2 regions of the Bartonella silvatica genome follow, and region 1 is predicted to be linked to the other one. Evidence: predicted binding sites of a transcription regulator. Region 1 holds the regulator's gene; the other holds the start of a gene.

Region 1 (14,724 bases):
ACGTCGTAGATGTATTTTTTTTTGCGCATAAGTCACTACACTCTTTTCTTTGCTCTTAAAAAGAGATAGGCGGATTTTCTAAACGTCAACAATGAAAAACGGACATGTTCAATTCTGAAACAAAAATAGCAATAAACTTTGATAAAAAAACGTTTCTATAAAATTTTATTTCAAGAAAAGGGATCTTAATGCGCTTAAAAACATTATAAAATTGCAAAGATAAAACAAGATTTTATCGTAAAAATGAAAATGATTTTACTATGCTAAAATTTGTATCATGTTTGTTTTGCAAAAAAAATGCAAACTCCCATATAAATAACGTGGATAGTTTGCTACTACGGCAATAGAAAGGTCTAAGAAGCCATGAAAGATACACCAACAATCACGCAAACCATTGTACTTGTTGATGATGATCGTAATATTTTGACGTCTTTATCTTTTGCGCTTGAAACAGAAGGCTATCGGGTTGAAAGCTACACAGATGGGGCATCTGCACTCAAAGGTCTAACACTTCATCCCCCGCATTTAGCTATTTTTGATATTAAAATGCCTCGAATGGATGGGATGGAGCTTTTGCGTCGATTACGTCAAAAATCTGATATTCCCGTTATTTTTCTCACCTCTAAAGATGATGAAATTGATGAACTGTTTGGTCTTAAAATGGGAGCCGACGATTTTATTACCAAGCCCTTTTCTCAACGCCTCCTTATTGAGCGTGTGAAGGCCATTCTGCGCCGTTCCAATGCGCGCAACCAACCACTTACAACAGGAGCTTCTCCCATCTCTTCTATCAAACGTGGGGATCTCGTGATGGATCAAGAACGTCACACCTGTACATGGAAAGACAAACCTGTTATTCTCACCGTTACAGAATTTTTAATTCTACAGACTTTAGCACAAAGACCAGGAGTTGTAAAAAGCCGTGACGCCTTGATGGATGCTGCTTATAGTGATCAAGTTTATGTAGATGACCGCACCATCGACAGTCACATTAAACGACTGCGTAAAAAGTTTAAACAAGTGGATGATGATTTTGCAATGATTGAAACGCTTTATGGTGTAGGGTATCGTTTCCACGAGGTGTAAGACTGTTTTATCGCAGGAATTCGAACGGCGATCAAATCAATGACAAAAGATGTCCAACCGGAAACATTAAAAAAGACGACACAGAATAATAGCATTTCATCAATATTATTCCCTATGTTGGATCATTTGTATCTCCGAATACAACGCCTTTTAAGGCAATTGCTTTTTTCTAGTCTTACGCGCCGCATTGTCATACTCAATATTGCTGCTCTTGCCGTTCTTGTTACAGGTATTTTATACCTTAATCAATTTCGCGATGGTTTAATTGAAGCAAAAATCAAAAGCTTATGCATCCAAGGAACAATTATCGCAGGTGCCATCGCTGCTTCTGCAACAGTTGATACAAATTCTATTCTCATCGACCCCCAAAAACTTTTAGAATTACAAACTGGAGAAAGTGTTACACCGGCACCTCAATCAACTGACTCCTGGGACTTTCCCATTAACCCTGAACAGGTTGCTCCTCTTTTACGACGTCTTATTACGCCAAAAACCACGAGAGCACGTATTTATGACCGTGATGCGACTTTACTTCTTGATTCGCGCGTTCTTTATTCTAGTGGTGAAGTTTTTAGCTACGATTTACCTCCCCTTAAAACTGAACAAAGTATGTGGGAACGTTTTACTTTGTGGTTTTCAAAAAAACTATATGGTCGTGGTCTTATCCTCGATAGAGAACAAGATAAAAACAGAGGTATCGCTTTTCCAGAAGTATATCGAGCGTTAAATGGATCTATGGCCACAGCCAAACGACGCAATAGACAAGGTCAATTAATCGTTTCTGTTGCCGTACCTGTTCAACGCTATCGTGCTGTAGTAGGGGCGCTTCTCCTTTCCACGACGGGTTCAGATATTGATAATATTGTAAAGGGTGAAAGACTGATCATTTTTAAAGTCTTTGCCGTCGTAGGAAGTGTGCTTTTAGTTCTTTCTTTATTTTTAGCCCATACAATTGCCAATCCATTAAGCAAACTATCTGCCTCTGCTAATCGTGTACGCAATGGCAATAATAAGCGCGTAGAAATTCCTGACTTTTCAATGCGTGAAGATGAAATTGGTCATCTTTCAACCTCTATTCGTGATATGACCAATGCTCTTTATACGCGCATTGAAGCCATTGAACGATTTGCTGCTGATGTAAGTCATGAGTTAAAAAATCCTCTAACGTCACTACGTAGCGCTGTTGAAACACTTCCACTGACTAAAAATGAGGAAGCACAAGAGCAATTGTTTGAAATCATTCAACATGATGTCCGTCGTCTTGATCGTTTGATTACTGATATTTCCGATGCCTCAAGGCTCGATGCAGAACTGGCCCGTGAAACCGCACAGATTGTGGATATGACAATGCTTTTAGAAAGTTTGGTTCATGCTGTTCGGGAAGTATACCGTAATACGCAAACCATTGATATAAGCCTTCATATTGTTCCACGCCCTCATAGAAAAGCCTATCTTGTATTGGGACATGAAATCCGTTTGGGACAAGTGATCTCCAATCTTATTGAAAATGCACGCTCCTTTATTCCCCATGATAGCGGTAAAATTTGTATTACGATGGACAATCATGCTTCAACCCTCATTTTAACCATTGAAGACAATGGTCCAGGCATTCGTTCTGAGAATATTGAACGCATTTTTGAACGTTTCTATACAGATCGACCAAACGAAGATGCTTTTGGTCAAAACTCAGGACTTGGTCTTTCTATTAGTCGACAAATTATCGAGGCTCATAATGGGACAATTAAAGCCGAAAATATTGTTGACCCTAAGCGCAGAAACAGTAAAATTGGTGCACGTTTTATTATTACACTTCCCTTCGCTAAATAAATCTTTTTACCCATAAAGGCATGACAACAAAAAGTGAAATATTGCACGCAAATTGCCTTCAACTGGGAGGAAAAGGATTATTGATTATAGGACCATCGGGCTCAGGAAAATCAACCCTTACCCTTTCTTTGCTTGACCGTGCTGAATGGTCAAAACGTGAAGCAAAACTTATCAGCGATGATTATACAATGCTTCGTGTGGAAAATGGAAAACTTCATGGATATACTCCAGAGAATTTGCAAGGAGGCATTGAGATTCGCGGTGCTGGTCTTTACACGGTAGACTTTGAAAAACAAACCCCTATCGATTGTATTATTACTCTGGGTCCCGAATATGAGCGTTTTTACACAAATCAAACTTTTCAGTTTGCGGGTCTACGCATTCCTCTTTTAAAACTTCCTAGCCTCCATGAAGCCGACTGTACAGCCATTTGTCAGGCTATTGAAGCATTCTTTTTTAGAAAAATATGGTGCAAATCAGTCTAATTTTTTTTAAAAATAAAAAAAACATTATTTTTGCCTTTTTTTTGTAAATTTTTCTTGGCAGCAAGATAAAGCTTTGTAAAATACATTTCCCACTCGTGTGGTCAGATATTAGTTAACAGGAGTTTGTGTAAATGATTGGACTCGTGCTTGTAACGCACGGTGAGCTGGCTATCGAATTTTTACATGCTGTGGAACATGTTGTTGGAACACAAGAAAAATTCGCAACAATATGTGTCTACCCCGATGATGATATGGATCAGCGCCGAAGTGACATCATAGCCGCAGTTTCCTCTATAGATACAGATCATGGAGTCATCATATTGACAGATATATTCGGTGGGACACCATCGAATATGGCTATTTCTGCTGTCAAAAAGGGGCGAGTTGAAATGATTTCAGGCGTTAATTTACCTATGCTCATTAAACTGATTTCTGTTCGCCAATCTCCTGATATTTCGTTATCAGAAGCGCTAAGTATAGCACAAGAAGCAGGACGCAAATATATTAATGTACCAATATAACTTTATAATAGCGGATAACTAACCACTGATGATTTCCAAAGACCCTCTCCCCTCTAAACTAAGTCGTCATTTTAATATTTGTAATAAACGTGGACTACATGCACGTGCTTCTGCAAAGTTTGTCCAAACCGTTGATAACTTTAACGCCAGTGTTGAAGTTGAAAAAGATGGAACAGTCGTTGGTGGTTCATCAATTATGGGACTTATGATGTTAGCAGCCTCCTCCGGTTGTAATCTCACTATTCGTGTTTGGGGACCAGAAGCAACAGATGCTCTCTATGCTCTTGAACAACTGATCAATAATAAATTTGGAGAAGAAATATAAAATTTTTTTCACCCAAGGATAAATAAACGCAAATCAGTGTTGTTTCACTTAATATTTCATAAAAAGCTGGTATATCTCTCAAAATTTATAGCCAATCCGCTCATAATTTTATGAAGCTGTTTACTTAAAAGAGCGTGTACTTTAACTGTTGCTTGCAAATCAATATCTAAACCCAGGGCAATAGCGTGCTTTAAGCAAGGATTAAAATCAATGAGAACTTTCTTTGGTATTCTAACTTTTATATGCCAAATAAGGGAAAGTGTATTACGTATCTCTAAAACAAAAAAATAGCATCATGTAAGAAAAATATAAAGATGCACAGGTAGAACATTAATTCTCATCTTGATCATCATTTTTTAATTCAACTTTGCGAATTTTAAAAATATCTAAAACAATGTTCTTTAAATAAATAATGAAAATTATGCGTTGCTTCACGCTTTTGTTCGCGTTTTTTAATAGAGTCATGCCTTTTATGAAAATAGAACACTATTTTATTTCATATTCACGTACTTTTTTAAAGACGCCCTGTCATTCTCCCAAGCTCATTTCACGATGCAGTCCATGAATGGTATAGTGATAAAGCCATTGCGCCCCATACTGTTTTTACACTCATGAAAAAGTAAGCAAGCATCATCACTCTATTTGCCAATTCATGAGGTTACTATAACCATTGCATTGAGACAGTTTATAAGTAACATTTTCCCTCTTTTCTTCTAGTGTTTTGATCATACAGCAATCCCATTTGAAACATGCAAGCAAGTGGTTTTGATTGATCCAATATAAACAGGTTTAAAATGAGAGAATCATACAGCGTTAATGTCTTTCACTCAATATGCAAAATAATAAAATATCTATATAAATCAGTTTATTAAATAATAAAAAAGACGTATAACTATCCTTAAAGTCAAAAAAAGCTTCCTACTATTATTATTTTGAATGACTGTTTCTTTTTAATCAGCAACCATATCGGTTATAACTTACTGTTATTATAAGCGAAAATGCTTGTAATAATTACGTGTTGTTCCCTGCTATATTCAACCAATTTAAATCTTTGTGGCATATTATAGTTATTATTACAGTTTAACATATAGATTCGATATCACCTTTAATGAATAGACTCGCCTTTGAGAAACTTAAGGACGCAAAAATAATATTATCATGAAAAATCCTGTCCTTATCTTAAAACTGTATTGGTGGTATGTATCGATGACAGTGACCTTTCACAGTACATCTTTAGCATGAAATGCATACACAACTTCTGTTATCATCATAACAATTCTCTTAAGCTTCATAATCAATTTATCATTCCCATGAACATTTTTGGACATTATTTATCTACATTGTAGACTTATTCTTAGTGCTTAACTTTATTTTAACTCATTCACCATCGCGTTTGCGGCGGCATCTTTTTACTGTAAGGAGATATCATGTCCCGTCTATTTAGTGCCCTTCAAATTCCTCAAAAAACGACAGTGTCCCTCATATCATTGCAAAATGGCTTACCAAACGCGCAATGGATTAACCCAAAAAACTTTCACGTTACTTTGTCTTTTTTTGGTGAAATTGAAGACGCTACAGAAGATGAACTTATGCGTGCCTTTGACACAATAAAGCTTCCCACTTTTACTATACAACCAAGGGGTTTTGAAGTTTTCGGTTCAGAAAATGCTCCACATTCTCTTGTTGTCCGTATTGAACCTTGTGAAACTCTCAGTTTTTTACACGAAAAAATGCAATCTATTCGAAACAGTTTCAAATTAATGCCTGATGAGAAGCAATTTATTCCACACATTACTCTTGCACGACTACTCGATGTTAAAGCCGAAGATCTCTCTGCTTATATATCTTCTCGAAGCGATTTTTCGTTCCCTTCCTTTGAGGTTGATCATTTTGTTTTATTATTATCACCCTCTCCCTCAAGCGATACCCCGTATATTGTAAAAGGAAATTGGTCACTGAAAAAATGAAAGGGTGTACAAACACCCTTCTCTCTTTGAAAAAATGTTTCGCAAATATGAAATAGTATATATTGGCGCTGAAGTATCTTACTGAGATATTTCAAGCAGAATCTGATTCAACAGAAGGTTCTTTTGTTCCTGCTTTGGCAACACCAACTATGGCTGGGCGTAAAACACGTTCACCGATGATGTAACCTGCTTGGACAACTTGCTGAACAGTATTATCTGGCATATCAGAATTGGGGATTTCAAACATCGCTTGATGAAAATGAGGATCAAATTTTTGTCCTTCTGGATAAATCCTTTGTACTCCGTGTCTCTCCAAGGCTGCCATCATTGCACGCTCAGTCATTTCCACGCCTTCAGCCAACATCTTTAAACCAGAATCATTTTCCTTTTCCCCTTCTGGAATAGCCTCCAAAGCACGATTGAGATTATCAGAAACAGATAACATGTCACGTGCAAAATTAGCAATTGAATACGCTTTTGCGTCTGCCACATCACGTGCTGTACGACGCCGAAGATTTTCCATATCTGCAGCAAGACGTAAAAGCTGATCTTTTAACTCTTTATTTTCTTCCTGCAAACTCGCTAAAGGATCTGTAAATTCATGTTTTTCCTCTCCAGTCCCTGCATGACTCTCTGTTTCAGGCGTTTTTAACAGCTCATCCGCAGCTTTTTTAAGTGCTTCGCGATCAGCTGGATTTTTCAAATCGCGATTTTCAAACGAAGCACCAGCCAATTTGTTTTTTTCATCAGACATAAAAATTCCATTCCTTCATAAGATTTGTTATCCTCGATATCGAAATTTTGCAGACAAAAATCAAGGGGTATTTACGTATCTTCCTCTAAACAATGTTTATAGCATGAATATTCAATTGGTCACTTTAACGCAATAATTGTGATATAAGCTGGGCGGTATAATCAACCATAGGGACGATCCTTGCATAATTAAGTCGTGTCGGCCCAATAACACCTAAAGCACCAATAACCCTTTGTTCTGAATCACGATAAGGTGCAACCACTAAAGAAGAACCAGAAAGTGAAAATAACTTATTTTCTGAACCAATAAAAATACGAACTCCTGAACCCTCATCTGTTAAATCAAGAAGCTGTGCCATACTTTCTCGCGTTTCAAGATCATCAAACAAATGTCTCAACCGCTCTAAATCTTCTTCTGCTTTCACATCTTCAAGCAAATTGCCCCTCCCGCGAACAATAAGATGTATTTTACGATCAGCGTCTTCTCCCCCCCAAAGCGCTAACCCCGTTTCCACAAGATGATGTGACAAATGATCAAGTGCGGCTCGTGTTTCTAAACATAAACGTGCAATTTCCTCTTTAGCTTCACTCAATGTACGCCCCTGAATATGAGCATTGAGAAAATTCGTTGCCTCCGTTAACTGCGCATGAGTGACCCCTTCTGGCAAATGAACAATACGATTTTCAACCCGACCTTGTTGTGTTACCAAAACAGCAAGAGCATGGCCCCCGTCAAGACGCACAAACTCAATATGCTTTAACGTTCCTTCATGTTTTGTTGCGACAACAAGCCCTGCCCCACGTGAAAGATCTGAAAGAACTCGGCTTGCTTGAACAAGAAACTGTTCAACTGATTGTGCATGACCAGCTTCTTTGACCTGCATTTCAATATTTTCGCGCTCTTCGTTTGGTAAATCACCCGCTTCCATAAATGCATCGACAAAAAATCGTAAACCCGACTGTGTCGGCATGCGCCCCGCAGATATATGAGGAGCATAAATCAAACCAAGATGTTCAAGATCACTCATCACATTGCGAATCGTCGCGGGCGATAGCGTCTGTCGTAAAAGTCGCGAAAGATTCCGCGATCCTACAGGCTCACCATCATTAAGGTAAGCCTCCACAATATGACGAAAAATATCACGCGAACGCTCATCAAGATATTTTAATTCCTCATCAATAGGTGTACGCTTCATAAAAACTCATTCACTACTGTAAAAATACGCTCTTATTATATAAGTTTTGCAAAGAATTGGTCAAATAGTCTAAAGTAGTGCAAAAGCATGTTATATATTACCATAAAAATTTTTATCATTCAAAAAGGATTTTAATATATGCCTTTTCAATCATTATCTCTACAAAATATAAAAAGTGTTATGTAAATGGAATATCAGTAAATATGCAAAAAAGATTTGTATTGCATAAAATCTGATAGAACTTGTATATGTAAGCAATTAAGCTGGTTTTAGTATAAACAGTCCTCCCCTTTTCATTTCTGGAGAAATATATGAGAAGCATAGCAACCAAGAAGCTCGTCATTGCAACCCATAATACCGGGAAATTACATGAAATTACCACTTTAGTTGCTCCCTTTGATTTAAAAATACAATCAGCAAAAGAGCTTGGATTGCCAGAACCCGAAGAAACTGGCACAACATTTGAAGAAAATGCCTATATTAAAGCTTTCGCAGCAGCAAAAAATACCGGACTTCCTGCCCTTTCTGATGATTCAGGCTTGGAAGTAGATGCATTGGATGGTGCACCAGGCGTTTATACAGCTGATCTTGCTCTCCAACCCGATGGCACACGTGACTTTTTAAGCGCTATGAAAAAAATAGAAGACAAACTCCAAAAAATCGGAGCGCATGACAAAAAACAACGAAAATGTAGGTTTATATCAGTCATCTGTATTGCATGGCCTGATGCTCATGCTGATTATTTCCGTGGCAGCGTGGAAGGGACGTTTGTTTGGCCTCCACGTGGAGATAAAGGCTTTGGTTTTGATCCCATTTTTTTACCAGATGGATACGAAAATACTTTTGGCGAAATGTCAACCAAACAAAAACATGGCTGGAAGCTCAATGATAAGATACCTCTTTCACATAGAGCGCGTGCTTTTAAGCTTTTAGCAGAAAATCTCTTAGCACTCTCATGAATACATCTTTTGGCATTTATATTCATTGGCCCTTTTGCGCTGCCAAATGTCCTTATTGTGATTTTAATTCACATGTTCGTATCCACGGCGTTGATCAGCCACGTTTTGTCACTGCTTTTAAACGCGAAATAGAAACACAATATCATAAAATAGGTCCACGCCACGTTACCAGCATTTTTATTGGAGGAGGAACTCCTTCTCTTATGGAGCCTCAGACTGTTGATGCCTTATTACAAGCGCTTGCAAAAAAATGGACGCTTGATGATAAAGTTGAAATCACAATGGAAGCCAACCCATCTAGTGTAGAAGCAGAGCGTTTTCGCGGATATCGTGCAGCAGGCGTTAACCGTTTATCCCTCGGTGTACAAGCCCTCAACGATAAAGATTTGCGACAACTTGGTCGTCTTCATGATGTGAACCAAGCTATTCATGCGATTGCTTTAGCACGGGAAATCTTTCCACGTTTATCTTTTGATCTCATTTATGCTCGCCCTGCACAAACACTCGAACAATGGAAAGGGGAGCTCTTACAAGCTATTGATTTAGCAGCAGATCATCTTTCTCTTTACCAACTCACCATTGAAGAAGGAACTGCTTTTAAACGGCTTCATGCCGCAGGAAGACTTATCCTTCCCGCCTCAGAACTCGCAGCAGACTTGTATCATCTTACCCAAGAAATCACCACACTGCGTGGATTGCCAGCCTATGAAATCTCAAATCATGCAATCCCTGGTGCCGAATCAGCACACAATCTTCTCTATTGGCGTTATCATGAATATGCAGGATTTGGTCCAGGAGCTCATGGTCGTTTTATTGAGCACTCATCAAACCAAGCCTCTCTCTCTTCAAAAGAATTTTACTCTCAAACCGAACATAGTGAACGTTATGTCACAATAAATGAAAAATATCCTGAACATTGGCTTGAGTTGGTAGAAACAACAGGACACGGTTGTATCGAAACTGAACAATTAACAGAGGAACAACAAGCAAATGAAATGCTCCTCATGAGCTTACGTCTTTGCGAAGGTTTAGATCTTGTACGTTATGAAGCTTTAAACCACAAGAGTTTACCAATGGAAAAGCTTATTGATTTACAACAACAGGGTTTGGTAGAAACGGTAGGAAACCAGCGCTTAAAAGCAACAAACAAAGGACGAATCCTTCTGGATCACATTATCAACCAATTGGCAAACTAAAATCCCTATAACTCTCGTTTGCTATTACATTAACTGACATAGAATATTTGTTATTTTTAGTGTAAAAATGCTTTCAAAGAAATAATGGCTTCTTTTTACGCAAAAAAATCAATAATAAAGCGCTCATAAATAGCAGTAAGAGTTTCTAGAGCTTCAAGGGTCACACACTCATCAATCATATGCATTGTTTGCCCTGGTAAACCAAACTCAACCACTGGACAATAGTCCTTAATAAAACGTGCATCTGAAGTTCCCCCCGAAGTTGAACATTCTGGTCTATTTCCTGTCACACTTTCAATAGCACTGGATAAAGTTTTAACGAGTTTACCACTTTTCGTCAAAAAAACATCGCCCAAACTTGGAATCCATTCAAGCTGATAGTAGGGTAATTGATCGCGCGTATTTTCGGGTTGTATAAAAGCAAGGCGTTTTTCAATTTCTGTTATAAGCGTTTCTTTTACCCAAAGATCATTGTAGCGTATATTAAAGCGAATCATTGTTTGTGCCGGAATAACATTCACTGCAGAATTCCCTGTATCAATGGTTGTTAATTCCAAATTACTTGGTTGAAAATTTTCTGTCCCTTGATCTAAAGCCGTTTGCGTCAATGCTTGAATAAGTTTACTTGCTAAAGGCAATGGATTGGCGGCCCGCTCAGGAAAAGCAACGTGCCCTTGGCAACCTGTAACCGTTATAATACCAGAAAGTGATCCTCGACGACCAACTTTGATCACATCACCAACAGTTTTTACGCTCGTTGGCTCTCCCACAAGAGCCGCAGTCCATTTTTCGCCTTTTTGCTCGGCCCATTGAAGAAGCTTGACTGTGCCATTCAGTGCAGGACCTTCCTCATCACCAGTAATCAGCAGACTTATTATTCCTTTAATAGATTGTTTTTCAAGAACCCGCGCAAGTGCCGCAACAAAACAAGCGATGCCGCCCTTCATATCAACAGCGCCCCGCCCATATAGTTTTTCCTGATCTACGACTCCTTCAAAAGGGGGGTGTGTCCAATTTTCCAATGCCCCTGGTGGCACAACATCCGTATGCCCCGCAAACATCAGATGCGGCCCTTCCTCTCCCACCTTGGCATAAAGATTTTCAACATCTTCTGTGTTTTTATCTGAAAAAATAGGACGCTCGATACAAAACCCCATCCGTGTTAGAAATTGCTCTAAAGTTGATAAGGCTCCCGCCTCATGTGGCGTCACAGAAGGGCAACGGATAAGTGCCTGTGATAATTGAAGTGGATCTGTAAGGACAGGCATAAGTGCTCTTTCGATCTAAACGTTAAGAATAAGATTATTTAAACTGAATCACAAAAAAGATAAAGAAAAAACATTGAAGACACTCAGCAAACGATGCAGGGGAAGATAATCGTGCTGAGGCTTCAATGACTTCCTCATCATAGAAGAAGCAAATACATAATGAAAAGTTCAACAGAAAGTTCCATCAAATATTGCTTTTTTCATATTTCCAACGGGTATGAATGAAAATGGATCTTTTGCAACATATGACCATTTTCTTTCAACCAAGCACGGTGTGTTTTACTGCCTGGATAAAGCCTTTCACAAAGATCCCAAAACTTGGGTCCATGATTCATTTCAATAAGATGAGCAACTTCATGTGCAACAACATATTCAACAATTTCTTTTGGCGCCATAATAAGACGCCATGAGAAAGAGAGATTTCCTCTTATTGAACAAGACCCCCAACGACTTCTGGTATCTTTATAGCAAATTGATTTTACTTTACGTTCTACTTTATGTGCATAATACCCCACCAATGGTGTTATAATGAGCTCAGCTTGTTTTTTTAAAATATCCGCAACACGCCTTGGCAAATGTTCTAAGTGGCCATAAACAATAATTTGCGCCCCTTGCTCCATATCCCCTGTAACAATTTCTGTTATTCCACGTCCTGCTTTATGCCTTATCGTATGCGCAATACCTAATATAGGAATCGTTGATCCCTCTTTGAGATAAAAATCTTGATGAGAATTTTGTGCGTGCGTAAAACGCGATTCAATCCAAGATCGGTGCTTTTCAACAAAAGCTTGAACCACGCAGAGACTTACCGCAGGTGGTGTTGTCACACAAATTCTCTGCCCTCTCATATCAACACGTAATGTGAGACGACGCGCACATTTATGTTCACGCACCTGAAGAGGTATAACACAATCAGACAAAATAAAAGAATCTTCGTAAATAGTCATATTCTATGTCTTTATCGTCAATAAATTTAATCCTTCTTCTCGTTAATTTGATCAATCAATGACTTCAGTGTCGTTTCAAGACACTTTAAATCTTGTGGACGCGAAAACCGATGATCTGCATCACGAACAAGTGTCAATGTTACATCATGGAACGGCAAATGATTCAGTAAAGTCAATGTGTGCTGATAAGGTATCTCCATATCTTCCATCCCTTGTAGAATATGGATCGGGCATCCAACATCAATACACCCCTTCATAACGCAGTTGTCTCTGCCATCTTCAATCAACACTTTTGTAAAGGGCATTGGCTCCGTATCACCAACTGCTGGTCGTTCAACATAGCCTTTTTCTTCCAAAATTTTCCATTCCTCCGGACCTAATTCTGGCTCTATCAAGGTTTGTGTAAAATCAGGAGCTGGCGCAATCAAGACCATACCAGCAAGCCTCTTATTTTTCTGCGCTAACAACATGGCAAGTCTTAAAGCAATCCACCCCCCCATTGAAGAACCAATCAAAATTTGTGGTCCTTCACAATAGGTTTTAAAAACCGCTAAACTTTCCTTAACCCAACGTGAAATCGTTCCTTGAAAAAAATCACCCCCTGATTCCCCATGACCAGAGTAATCAAAACGTAAACAAGACAAATCATTCTTCTGTGCAAAATTATCAATCAACATTGCCTTGTTTCCTAACATATCAGATTGATAACCAGGAAGCCAAACCAAACCAAGCGGCGAACTGCCTTTGCGATAACGTACTGCAAGAGCAGTATCTTCAAATGAAAAAAACTGACAAGGAATATCTTGATCCATTATTCTCTTCCTTTCCTCCATAAAATCTTTCAAAAAATATTTCTACAAAAGAAAAATTTATATCCTAAAAATCAAGCTCCAAAATCGTAAATCAAATATGAAAAAAGCACGAATCCTAGTTGTTTTTATGTGTATAATTGTATATTAAATGACGTTACAGATAAATCAAAATTAAGGAGCATAAACCATTCGCAGACCGTTTAAAATAACACCGACCCAGAAAGATGGGCCACGTTCCAATCAGGATATTCGCGTTCCTCGTGTACAACTTATCGATGGTGAAGGACAGCATCAGGGAGTTGTTTCAATACAAGAAGCGCTTGCTATGGCTGCAGATGCAGGGCTTGACTTGGTTGAGATTGTACCAAATGCAGAACCACCGGTATGTAAAATTATCGATTTGGGAAAATTGAAATACCAGACCCAAAAAAAAGCTGCTGAGACACGTAAAAAACAAAAGGTCATCGAGATCAAAGAAATTAAGATGCGCCCAAATGTTGATGTTCATGATTATGGTGTAAAGCTTAAAGCTATTCATCGCTTTATTAATCATGGTGATAAAGTAAAGATTACGTTGCGTTTTCGTGGTCGTGAAATGGCACACCAAGATCTTGGATTAAAGCTTCTTCAACGTGTTAAAGAAGATACGAGTGAAATTGCAAAAGTCGAATCTGAGCCAAAGCTTGAAGGGCGTCAAATGATGATGGTAATAGCAGCTAAGTAGATTTGCGTAATCTCATATATTAGATGCAAATCATCTGAAACTGCCTGTATTGAGTGTAATTTAAAGGCATCACATCATATAGCTGTGGTGCTTTTCTATATATGATATAGATACTAACTTCTCTATGAGAAAATACTTTTTATAAAAAATAAAATATAAGTTAAGAGTACTGCAATTTTGCATAAAACAACGATAGAATATAGAAGCGCTACATGAAAAAAGATCAAATTTCTGCTTCTGATAAACATCTTATCATTCGTCTTCTGCGAGAAAATTTTCACAAGCATGCATATTGGTACAGTGCAGCTATTTTTTCAATGATCATTATTTCCTGCACAACTGCTACCAGCGCATGGATTATGCGTGATGTTGTTAACTCTATCATTGATGCACAAAACTTTGATATGATTGTTTTGATTTCCAGTATCATTGCTTTCATTTTTATTCTCAAAGGAATTGCCACTTTTGCCCAAACTTACTTTTTAAGCAAAGCTGGAAACAGTATCGTTGCTGAACAACAGCGAAAAATTTACGAACGTCTTATGGAACAGGGGATTTCTTTTTATCATAATAACACTTCCTCAGATCTGCTTGTCCGCGTAACTCACAATGCTACGGCAGTGCGTAATATCATTGACACAATTATCACAACCTTTGT
Region 2 (5,630 bases), on a different contig from region 1:
CCGCTTCTTGGTCAGGATTGCTTCCCTTAACACTCAAAGCACTTGCGGCACGCAACAATGCGGTTCCACCGCCTGCCACAATCCCTTCTTCCACAGCAGCACGTGTTGCGTTCAAGGCATCATCAACACGATCTTTCTTTTCTTTCACTTCAACTTCTGTGGCTCCACCAACACGGATAACAGCAACACCGCCAGCGAGTTTAGCAAGTCTTTCTTGCAATTTCTCACGGTCATAGTCAGAAGTTGTTTCTTCAATCTGTGCTTTGATCTGATTAACGCGTGCAGCAATTTCAGCTTTTTGTCCAGCACCATCAATAATCGTTGTATTTTCTTTAGAAATATTGACTTTCTTTGCCCGACCAAGCATGTCCAAAGTGACATTTTCAAGCTTAATGCCCACATCTTCAGAAATTACCTGACCTGATGTCAAGATAGCAATATCTTCAAGCATAGCTTTACGACGATCACCAAATCCTGGAGCCTTCACCGCAGCAATTTTCAAACCACCGCGCAACTTGTTAACAACCAATGTTGCCAAAGCTTCGCCTTCCACATCTTCAGCAATAATAAGAAGTGGTTTTCCAGATTGAACAACAGCTTCCAGCACAGGCAGCAAGGACTGTAGATTCGACAATTTCTTTTCATGAATGAGAATGTAAGGATCATCGAGATCTGCCACCATTTTCTCAGCATTTGTGACAAAATAAGGGGAAAGATATCCACGATCGAACTGCATTCCTTCAACAACTTCCAGTTCTGTTTCAGCAGTTTTTGCTTCTTCCACGGTAATGACGCCTTCATTGCCAACTTTTTCCATAGCATTGGCGATCATTTTTCCGATTTCGGCAGCACCATTTGCGGAAATTGTTCCCACTTGTGCAATTTCTTCTGAAGTTTGAATTTTCTTTGCTTTTTTGAAGAGATTTGCCACCACTTCATCAACAGCAGCATCGATCCCACGCTTGAGATCCATAGGGTTCATACCAGCTGCAACGGCTTTAACACCTTCTTGCACAATTGTTTGCCCCAAAACCGTTGCCGTTGTGGTTCCATCACCTGCAACATCATTGGTCTTAGAAGCAACTTCGCGCAACATTTGCGCACCCATATTTTCGAACTTATCTTCCAGTTCGATTTCCTTTGCAACCGATACCCCATCCTTTGTAATGCGAGGTGCACCAAATGATTTATCAATTACCACATTACGACCTTTAGGGCCCAACGTTACCTTAACAGCATTAGCAAGGATATCGACACCGCGCAACAAACGCTCCCGCGCATCACGGCCAAATTTGACTTCTTTAGCAGCCATTTAATTTCTCCTTGGAGTTATCTCAATTAGTATAAAATGAAAGATAAAAAATTTGAGAGTCTCAATTAGCCCAAGATTCCCATAATATCAGATTCTTTCATGATTAAGAGGTCTTCCCCATTAATCTTCACTTCGGTTCCAGACCACTTGCCAAACAAGATACGGTCTCCTGCTTTAACTTCTAAAGGCACGCGCTTTCCATTATCATCGAGAGCCCCATTGCCAATAGCAATCACTTCACCTTCTTGAGGTTTTTCCTTTGCTGTATCAGGAATGATAATCCCACCAGCCGTTTTATTTTCAGATTCAACCCGACGAACAACGACACGATCGTGAAGTGGGCGGAATTGTATATTAGCCATGTTTTAAATCCTCAAAACTTAATATAATCACATTAATTTTAAGTCCTTGCTAGCACTCTTAAACTCTGAGTGCTAACACTGGTTAAGATATAAAATTGCCCCCTCTCAATGTCAAGGACCACCCAAAAATAATTTACCTTAAAAGACTTCAAGTCTTGCTTCTCTTCTCTATTTTGCATTATCTAATATTTATTAACCTGTGAATATATAAAGGATCTTAAATCATGGTTGCAACACGTCAGGAAACGGATAGTTTTGGAATGATTGCGGTGCGTCAAGACCGTTATTGGGGCGCCCAAACCGAACGTTCTCTGCATAACTTTAATATTGGCATTGAAAAACAGCCACTCACCGTCATTTATGCCTTAAGCCTTATCAAAAAAGCCGCGGCGATGGTGAATATGGAAAAAGGAAAACTGCCACAAAACATCGGAAAAGCAATCATGACAGCTGCAGATGAAGTTTTGGCAGGTGCCTTTGATACACATTTTCCCCTTTCTGTTTGGCAAACAGGTTCTGGCACACAAAGCAATATGAACGTCAATGAAGTGATTGCCAACCATGCCAACATGCTTTTGGGAGGAAAATTGGGAAGCAAAACACCTGTTCATCCCAATGATCATGTCAATATGAGCCAATCCTCAAACGACTCGTTTCCCACAGCGCTTCACATTGCCACCACATTGCAAACACGCCAACATTTATTTCCTATTCTTGAAGCGTTGATTACCACCTTGAAAAAAAAGGAAGAAGAATTTTCTGATATTATTAAAATTGGACGCACCCATACCCAAGATGCAACACCTTTAACATTAGCCCAAGAGTTTTCAGGTTATCGCGCGGCTTTAGAAGCTGATCGCCAACGTATTGAAACCGCTCTTGTCGATGTGCAAACTCTCGCCCAAGGGGGAACAGCTGTGGGCACAGGGCTTAATGCACCCAAAGGATTTGATGTTGCTTTTGCGCAAACAATCAGCACACTCACTGGAATAGCTTTTAAAACGGCCGGCAACAAATTTGAGGCACTCGCCCATCATGGTGCGCTTGCACATTTCCATGGCAGTCTTAATGCGCTTGCCGCTGATCTCTTCAAAATTGCCAATGACATCAGGTTTTTGGGATCAGGGCCACGCTCAGGATTAGGAGAACTCAGCTTACCAGAAAATGAACCAGGCTCTTCTATCATGCCAGGGAAAGTTAACCCCACACAATGTGAAGCCATGACAATGGTTGCAGCCCAAGTCTTTGGTAATCATACCACTGTTACTTTTGCCGCAAGCCAAGGGCATTTTGAACTCAATGTTTATAAACCTGTTATTGGCTATAATATTTTGCAATCGATTACCCTTCTTGGTGACTGCATGCGCTCTTTTGATCTCCATTGCATTCAAGGGTTAACAGCCAATCGTGTTCATATTCATTCTCTCATGGAGCGTTCTTTAATGCTGGTAACAGCTCTGACTCCAGAAATTGGCTATGAAAAAGCCGCCGAAATTGCTAAAGCAGCGCATAAAAACGATACAACGCTCCGTGTTGAAGCACTCAAGGCAGGCGTTTCTGCAGAAGATTATGATCGGTTGGTGGATCCCAAAAAGATGATCCATCCGCAATAAACCACTTTATCATAAACAATCTGATACGGATATTGACAAAGCTTTTCGTGAAAAATATCGGACCATTCTCGGTGCGATATTTTGCATTTTTAACAATTGACACCCATCTCTCTTGACCAAACCTCTTGCACAACTTCATGCGATGATACGTCCCTTATAAAGATTTACTCAACGCCACATTTCTTACAAAGGTGAAAAACCTTCTCAAGCTTGAACATATCGGTATCGATAATCTTCACAGTCGGGCAAAATATTGATTTATATGCACAATTCATCACTTTGCATATTGATGAGAAACCCGAAGATCCTAAAATCCTTTCATTCCAAACCCGTTTAATATTGAAACAAACTATTCCCTGACTCATCTCAAGAGAAATCAAAATATGGATAAAAACCTGTAAGAAAGGACTAAAAATGACTCTTCCTCAATTGCCTTAATGCAAAAGCTGGTGCAACACCCTGCCCCATAAGCAGATCAATAGAAGAACAGTGTAGCCTTGATCACACACACAAACATATGAGCATGCGTGTTGAGAACCGTTTTTCTGATGGTCATGGTGCTCCTATCTTCCTTATGAAGCGTGCATTTAACAAACAAAGTCGTAAAACAACCTTTTATCGTCCATCAAAGCATGATCAATATTTGAAAAAATAAAAAGGGATCTTCAGCACTCAAGCACATATCTTAAAAAAATCACAAAAGTAAAATTTCTTCCCTTTGACCAAAACACTCTATTTTTTCATTTCATCTCACAGAAATTATATGGGCATATTAACAAAAATTTCACTGGCAAGCCACGTGCCTTCATTTCACCAAATGAAGAAGCCAAAAGCTATTCTGTCTTCATTGTTTAGTGCTTTCAGCAAAACGTATTGAATATAATGTCTCCATGCCAACATCAAACATGCGCCCCCCTATTAAAAAAAATCCTTGGTAAAATTTCCCGCTTCTTTCAAAATCAGATTCTTATCATCGAACACTAAGGATATTGAGTTCTCTTGTGTGTTGCGTGAAAAACCCAAATATTATGAGATTCTCTCATTCCATACTTGTTTTCAGTTGAATGAATCACAATCACTTGCTTGCACGTCATAAGCGAGGTTAGCGTATAATGAAAGATAATACATTGATTTACAATCATAATCTATCGTTATTCATGTTAAATGAGTATCCCGAATAACGTAAGATTCCCTCATTTCAAATCTGTTTATATTGAATCAATTAAGCACGTCATAAACGGAGCTGGCGTGTAGATAAAAACTGTATAAAAAAACTAAAAATGGCTCTTATGAACTTATCTTAGCAAGGACTGTCGCAATACCCACGAACTGGCGAATATGGTACCGACTTGCTTCTTCACAAGCGTAAAGACGGAGATGCTGGGTGGCTTTATCGTTATACCCTTCAAAATATCCTTCGCGGGCGCCGTCGTGAAATAGGCTTGAAAACATTGCGCGGTGTTTCTTTAAAACAAACCCGTACCACTGGGTGGCGTGCGATTTTACGTAAGGGGCGTGACCCTATTATAAAGAACATGCATAACAAAAGCGCAAAGCAATGCGTAATCTCCATTATTTAAAAAGATATTTCGAAACACTTTTGAAAAGTGTAAAGCTGAATGAAAAGGGAAAGATGGTCAATAGGTTTGCACCCTTGCAGCTTGACATTCTCTCTCAATTAGGTTGCCTCCCCGTTTCAAAGATGACACAAAACACCGCCTGACATATCATAAGCAAAGCGAGCGTGCGAGAAAACACGAGTAAAAAAGGCACTTATATCTGCAAATCCACTTTTTGAAGAAAAAGTCTCAAATAATTTTCAATATTTTTCAGTTTTACAAAAGTAAAAGGATTTCTTTCATATAACACAGTAAAACCATATTAAACCGCTGTATTCCTCTATTAAATAACAAGCCCCATTTTTATCTATATGGATAATTGATTTGATTTATATTTTTGTAAAGCTAGGGGCGATATAATAAGATTCGGGAATAGAATTTTTCAACATGCCTCTATTAAATAGTTTATTCATGAATATTATCACTTTGTTTCTATGACAGAAACTTACAGGGTCCATAAATATCTTTTGTCAAAAACGATCTTATTGAAGTTGTTTTGTTAAAGTTTTCAAAAATCTTCTGAGATAAAATTCCATAAATCTCTCTCATCTTTTACAATGCGCGATTTTCTATTGTCCACAAATGCCCCTCGTCATCTCAATACAAAAACCGAAGCAGCACCCCATAAGCTAGAAAACAACAATGATCATGCCAGTTGCGCATGCCCCAATATAAAAATGATAGCGCCCAATAGTTTGACCACCACACCATCCCAAAACACGAT

Evidence for each region. Region 1 encodes HrcA, which represses chaperone genes, less so after heat shock. Its sites were predicted from a motif close to GTTAGCACTCNCNNNNNGNGAGTGCTAAC; they were not measured.
Region 2: the regulator HrcA is predicted to act here: its motif matches at 1,723-1,751, upstream of groES (co-chaperone GroES).

What each region holds. Positions count from the first base shown of each region.
Region 1 covers NZ_JBEPLI010000001.1:100,110-114,833, forward strand. Annotated here, with positions in the region: gene ABID23_RS00390 (response regulator transcription factor) at 364-1,086, shown strand; gene ABID23_RS00395 (sensor histidine kinase) at 1,126-2,913, shown strand; gene ABID23_RS00400 (HPr kinase/phosphatase C-terminal domain-containing protein) at 2,934-3,398, shown strand; gene ABID23_RS00405 (PTS sugar transporter subunit IIA) at 3,530-3,919, shown strand; gene ABID23_RS00410 (HPr family phosphocarrier protein) at 3,948-4,244, shown strand; gene thpR (RNA 2',3'-cyclic phosphodiesterase) at 5,672-6,211, shown strand; gene grpE (nucleotide exchange factor GrpE) at 6,303-6,965, opposite strand; gene hrcA (heat-inducible transcriptional repressor HrcA) at 7,090-8,160, opposite strand; gene rdgB (RdgB/HAM1 family non-canonical purine NTP pyrophosphatase) at 8,472-9,119, shown strand; gene hemW (radical SAM family heme chaperone HemW) at 9,116-10,315, shown strand; gene dapE (succinyl-diaminopimelate desuccinylase) at 10,411-11,583, opposite strand; gene ABID23_RS00445 (M48 family metallopeptidase) at 11,784-12,530, opposite strand; gene ABID23_RS00450 (alpha/beta hydrolase) at 12,557-13,342, opposite strand; gene infC (translation initiation factor IF-3) at 13,548-14,066, shown strand; gene ABID23_RS00460 (ABC transporter ATP-binding protein) at 14,279-14,724, shown strand, end outside.
Region 2 covers NZ_JBEPLI010000004.1:8,465-14,094, reverse strand. Annotated here, with positions in the region: gene groL (chaperonin GroEL) at 1-1,312, opposite strand, end outside; gene groES (co-chaperone GroES) at 1,378-1,674, opposite strand; gene fumC (class II fumarate hydratase) at 1,899-3,287, shown strand; gene ABID23_RS03080 (hypothetical protein) at 3,811-3,942, shown strand; gene ABID23_RS03075 (hypothetical protein) at 4,637-4,867, shown strand.